One region of the Thermoanaerobacter brockii subsp. finnii Ako-1 genome, then DNA from elsewhere that is predicted to be linked to it. Evidence: riboswitches for the same ligand, from Rfam matches in the RefSeq annotation. Region 1 holds a riboswitch; the other holds the start of a gene.
What was found. A riboswitch is a leader RNA that binds a small molecule or an ion and turns the genes downstream of it on or off. The one in region 1 is predicted to bind thiamine pyrophosphate.
Positions count from the first base shown of each region.

Region 1 (3,144 bases):
TGTTAAAGGGGTTTTGCTCAAAAATGGGCAGGAATTAGAAGCCGACAATCTTATTATCGCGATAGGCGTTGTGCCAAACGTTGATGTTGTAAAAAACACATCAATTTCTATAAACCGTGGTATTTTAGTAGATAATACTATGAAAACAAGCGTTGAAGATGTGTATGCAGCAGGAGATGTAGCCGAAGGGTATGATATGCTTGTTGAGTCAAATAGGGTTGTGCCAATATGGCCAAATGCATACATGCAAGGGGAAATTGCAGGGTACAACATGATTGGTATAAATAAAAGTTTTAAAGGGATTTTTCCTATGAACTCAATAGGTTATAAAAATACAAATATGATAACAGCTGGTATAACAAATCCACAGCAGGAGGAATTTGAGATTATCTCTAAAATTGATCATAACAGAAGGTCTTATAAAAAATTTGTGGTAAAAGAAAATAGATTAGTAGGATTTATATTAATTAATGATATTGATAGGGCTGGATTATTTACTGGATTTATAAAAAATGAAACGGATATAACTCCATTTAAGAAATATCTTTTAAATGATGATTTTGGATTTATATATTTGCCAAAAGAATTAAGAAAGGCAAAAATGCTTGACCTGGAGGTGGTACGATGAAAACCATAAATGCGTCAGGAATTTATTACAGAGACCTTAATGAAATAATTAAAGAGTTAGTTCGTTCAGGTGAAGATATAATTAATTTGAAAAATGTCAATGGTCAGCGATATATAGGAGATAATTTATCTGGGACTACAAAAATAAATATCGAAGGTACACCTGGGAATGACATGGCGGCTTTTATGGACGGCCTTACAATAGAAGTTTTTGGCAATGGACAGGATGCAATAGGAAATACAATGAACGATGGGAATATTATTATACATGGACATGCAGGTGATGTCGTTGGTTACGGAATGAGGGGTGGATCTATCTATATAAAAGATAGTGTTGGTTATAGAGTTGGCATACACATGAAAGAATACAAGGATAAAGTTCCCGTAATAGTTATTGGAGGAAGTGCAGGAGATTTCTTTGGTGAATATATGGCAGGTGGATGTATGATTGTGCTAAACTTGAAAAATGATGAAAATATAGTTGGAGAATATTGTGGTACAGGTATGCATGGAGGAGTTATATATTTGAGAGGAGATGTAGAAGACTATAAACTTGGAAAAGAAGTTATTAAAGAAAAGATAGATGACAAAGATTACGCGTTTATCCAAAAGTATGTTGAAAATTTTTGTCAATATTTTGATTATGATTTTCAAAAGATTATGAATCATTCTTTTGTCAAATTGCATCCGATAGGCAAAAGACCCTATGGAAATATGTATGCATAAAATTATTTTAATTCTTTTGCGTTTATGGTATAATTAACTTAAACAATTTAGGCAAAACTAAATATGACAAGTGCTAGGGGAGCCAAAAAGTGGCTGAGAGGGGATTCGTTCCCGACCCTTTGAACCTGTCAGGGTAATGCCTGCGTAGGGAAGCATGCTTTTTAAAACATTTGTAAAAATGCTCACCTCACAGGTGGGCTTATTTTATTATTTGGAGGTGTTTTTATGAAATTAGCCCTTACTATTGCCGGTTCTGATTCTGGGGGAGGAGCAGGTATACAGGCAGATTTAAAGACTTTTTCAGCCCATGGAGTATACGGCATGAGTGTCATTACTTCAATAACAGCGCAAAATACCATGGGGGTTTTGGGAATTGAGGATATAAGCCCCGATATGGTGTATTTGCAGATGAAGGCAATTTTTGAGGATTTATATCCAGATGCAGTGAAGATAGGTATGGTATCTAATGAAAGCATAATTAAAATGATTGCAAAAGGGTTAAAAGATTACAATGTAAAAAATATTGTGTTGGACCCTGTCATGATTTCAAAAAGTGGAAGCTATTTATTAAAGCCGGAAGCAGTGGAGGCTTTGAAAAAGGAATTGATTCCTTTAAGCCTTGTAGTTACTCCAAATCTTATGGAAGCGGGAGAATTAATTGGAAAAGAAATTAAAAATGTATCGGATATGAAGGAAGCGGCTAAAAAAATTTTAGATTATGGAGCAAAGACAGTAATTGTAAAAGGTGGACATCTTACAGGAGATGCTTTAGATGTATTTTACGATGGAAAAGAGTTTTATGAAATTACATCAGAGAGGATTGATACTAAAAACACGCATGGTACAGGCTGCACATTTTCCTCAGCTATAGCTGCCAATATTGCTTTAGGCCATGATTTAGTTGAGTCGATAAAAAGAGCGAAAGCATACATTACAGGGGCTATAAAACATTCGTTGGCCATAGGGCATGGAGTAGGTCCTACTAACCATTTTTGGAATATAGAAATAAGGAAGGTGTGAGATATGGACTTAACCCTTTATGCTATAACGGATAGGTCTTACATAAAGAATATGGATATTGCTGAAGCAGTAGAACTAGCGATAAAAGGCGGTGCAACAGTAATTCAACTGAGAGAAAAAGATATATCAAGTAGGGAATTTTATGAAATTGCTCTCAAAGTTAAAGAAGTGACAAAAAGAAATAGAATCCCTCTCATTATTAACGACAGAGTGGATATAGCTTTGGCAGTAGATGCAGATGGAGTTCACGTTGGACAGGAGGATTTGCCGGCAGATATTGTAAGAAAAATAATAGGTCGTGATAAAATAGTAGGGGTATCAGCGAGAACAGTGGAAGAAGCTTTAAAGGCACAAAGGGATGGAGCGGATTATTTAGGGGTAGGTGCGGTGTTTAAGACTCCAACAAAGCCGGAGGCAGAAGCCATTGGAATAGAAGGGTTAAAAAAAATAAAAGAGGCTGTTACTATTCCAGTCGTTGCAATAGGAGGTATAACGAAGGATAATGCTTATGAAGTCATGTTAAAGTCAGGAGCAGATGGGATATCCTCAGTTTCAGCTGTATTTTATGGGGATATAGAAAACAATACAAGAAAACTCTTGGAGGTTATAAAAAAAGCGATAAATGATAGGAGGATTTGAAATGAAAAAAGAATTGTTGAAAATTTTAAGAGAGAAAAAACCTTTAGTTCACCATATTACAAATATAGTTACTGTCAATGATTGTGCTAATATAACACTGGCTATAGGAGCATTGCCAGTCATGGCACATGC
Region 1 covers NC_014964.1:1,681,833-1,684,976, reverse strand. The annotation lists gene THEBR_RS08405 (NAD(P)/FAD-dependent oxidoreductase) at 1-628, shown strand, start outside; gene THEBR_RS08400 (GltB/FmdC/FwdC-like GXGXG domain-containing protein) at 625-1,353, shown strand; TPP riboswitch at 1,419-1,521, shown strand; gene thiD (bifunctional hydroxymethylpyrimidine kinase/phosphomethylpyrimidine kinase) at 1,579-2,373, shown strand; gene thiE (thiamine phosphate synthase) at 2,377-3,012, shown strand; gene thiM (hydroxyethylthiazole kinase) at 3,014-3,144, shown strand, end outside.

Region 2 (3,144 bases), 900 kb from region 1:
TGAAAAGTTTAATGTATTAAATAACTCTTTGTACGGAGCAGCTTGGAAGTCACAGTTTTTGACAGGTATTATGATGCCTCTTATGAATGTAACAGGAAACTTGGGTTATGTGGCGGTTACAGTTTTGGGTAGTTGGTTGGTAATAAAAAATGCAATAGAAGTAGGGGATATTCAGGCGTTTATACAGTATATCCGCTCTTTTACACAGCCTATTGCTCAGATCGCAAATATTTCCAATATACTACAACAAACTGCTGCTTGCGCAGAAAGAGTATTTGAATTTTTGGAGGAGGAAGAAGAAGTTCCAGATAATTCACAGCCTGTAAAAATTGAAGATATAAAAGGAAATGTGGAGTTTAGAAATGTTCGTTTTGGATATAGATCTGATAAAATGGTAATAAATAACTTTTCTGCTTCTATTAAGGCAGGACAAAAAGTTGCAATTGTTGGTCCTACTGGGGCAGGAAAGACTACTATAGTGAAACTTTTAATGCGCTTTTACGATGTGAATGAAGGAGCTATTTTAATTGACGGGCATGATATAAGAGATTTTACGAGGGAAGATTTGCGTTCACTTTTTGGCATGGTACTTCAAGATACATGGCTTTACAATGGTACTATTATGGACAATATAAGATATGGCCGTCTTGACGCTACTGAGGAGGAAGTTATAAAAGCTGCTAAGGCAGCTTATGTGGATCATTTTGTAAGGACATTGCCAGGGGGCTATAACATGGTATTAAATGAAGAGACCACAAATATTTCTCAAGGGCAAAAGCAGTTACTAACTATAGCAAGAGCTATTTTGAAAGATCCAAAAATTCTCATACTCGATGAGGCTACAAGCTCTGTAGATACCCTTACAGAAATACAAATACAAAAAGCGATGGATTACCTTATGAAAGGACGCACAAGCTTTATAATCGTTCATAGGCTTTCTACAATACGGGATGCTGACTTGATACTTGTCATGAACCATGGAGATATTGTAGAGCAGGGTACCCACGAAGAGCTTCTTAAAAAAGGCGGTTTTTATGCAAGCCTCTATAACAGCCAGTTTGAAAAAGAGGAAGAGATGGCAAGTTGATAGCATTTAATAATTATTATTGACATATGAAACAAAAAGTGATAAAGTAAAAGAGAAAATAAAATAGAGGTTATGTCCGCTGGGGGAGCCTTAACGGCTGAGATGGCATTGATGCCAAACCCTTGGAACCTGATGAGGGTAATGCCTCCGTAGGGAATGCGGCTCAAAAATACCGCATTTCGCGGTATTTTTTTCAGCGAACATAGCCTCCTTGAAAAATGGAGGTGTTTTTGTTTATGTCCTACCTTTTAAGTATTTTTTCTGATTTTGCTCAAATAAAACCAGTGACTTTATCGGTTATATTAGCAATTTTATTGGCAGCTTTTCTTTTATATCTGATGCGAAAAAGTGTCAAATTTGACACAAAAATGCTTGTCTACGGAGCACTTTCAATCGCTATTTCTTTCGTGCTGTCTTATATAAGATTTTATCACTGGCCTCAAGGTGGTTCTATTACACCTGCCAGCATGTTGCCGCTTTTTATCTTTGCCTATTATTATGGACCAGGTCCTGGTGTGATTGTAGGAATGGCGTATGGATTTTTACAACTTATTCAAGACCCATTTATTGTCCAATGGGTGCAAGTACTTCTCGACTATCCTTTGGCCTTCGGTGCTTTAGGACTTGCTGGCTTTTTTAGAAAAAACCTAAGTTTGGGAATTTTAGTCGGTGGATTTGGACGATTTTTCTCTCACTTTTTATCGGGAGTGTTCTTTTTTGCAAGCTATGCACCAGAAGGAATGAGCCCTATAGTTTATTCACTTTTAGTCAATGGAAGCATAATAGGTGTAGAAGTGGCAATATGTTTTGCGGTTTCACTAATTCCTCAAGTTAGAAATGCTATTGAAGAAATTAAAAAGAAAGCAATTGCTTAAAGGGGTATTTCCCCTTTTTATTTTTTGCAGTGGATAGCTGAAATAATGGTATAATATATGGTATAATATTATGTAAGAAAAAATTTAACGCAGAATTAACATTGATACCTGACAAACCTGAGGATATGAAAGAAAGAAGGGAATAATTGATTTATAAAAATTCTGCTGATAGAGTGTGTGAAATTGTGCTGAAAAATTTCGATAAAAGCATTAGTGAAATGAGATTGTAGGGAGGGGATTTTGCTGATGCAAATAAAAAGAGTGCTTCTTGACAAAGACAAAAACATTTTTTTCTATATAAACGAAAGAATAAAATGTAATATATTGGACAAAATAATGCCTAAAATAACTCATATAGGCGGTCCTTTTTTTACAATATTTTCTTGCTTGTTTTTAATTTTTTTTGGAAAAAACGATGTAAAAGCCTCTGCTGTAGAAGCTTTAACTGCACTTGTAAGCAGCCATTTGTTTGTTCAACTTTTAAAAAGAAAATATACAAGACCAAGGCCTTATATGGTATTAGCTAATACAAACACTTTTAAACATCTTTTAAAGGATTATTCTTTTCCTTCTGGTCATGCTACTGCCAGTTTTTCACTTGCTATGACTTTTTCAATATTTTTTCCAAGCCTTGCAGTATTCTTTATTTCACTGGCGGTACTTGTGGGACTTTCGAGGATATATATGGGACTGCATTATCCTTCAGATGTATTAATGGGCTCAACGATAGGTATTACTTTTTCTTATCTAACCCATTTTATAGGTACAAAGTTGTTTTTGTAAAAAATTTTTCAAAATAGATTGACAAATTGTAAATAGAAGAATATAATGTAGAAGGACACAAGTTAATACAATCGTTAGGTGAGGCTCCTATACAGATACACGCTGCTGCCCGGAAACATCGAGAGATGCTAACGGGTCAACAAGTATTACCGAATTAAGGTTTTACTTAATGCAGCTGGAGGATGCTCCAAAGCTGTATAGTGCCAAAGCTCAACGAATTGAAATGTCTAAAAACCTCTTTCATTCGTTGAGAGGTTTTTTAATTTGCTAAAAAACGGAGGTGAGAAGAATGGACGGTGGAGGTAGTAGTAAAAGCTACAAAGGTATATGTAATGTGACATTAAAGAAGGATGGGCAAAGTTTGAGGCCACGTCCATTCTTCTCACAGGTGGCTTTTCT
Region 2 covers NC_014964.1:233,655-236,798, forward strand. The annotation lists gene THEBR_RS01075 (ABC transporter ATP-binding protein) at 1-1,087, shown strand, start outside; TPP riboswitch at 1,159-1,261, shown strand; gene thiT (energy-coupled thiamine transporter ThiT) at 1,324-1,962, shown strand; gene THEBR_RS01085 (phosphatase PAP2 family protein) at 2,209-2,745, shown strand; M-box (ykoK) riboswitch at 2,809-2,971, shown strand.
Region 2: linked by a shared signal. The riboswitch ahead of thiT (energy-coupled thiamine transporter ThiT) and the one ahead of thiD (bifunctional hydroxymethylpyrimidine kinase/phosphomethylpyrimidine kinase) in region 1 are both predicted to bind thiamine pyrophosphate.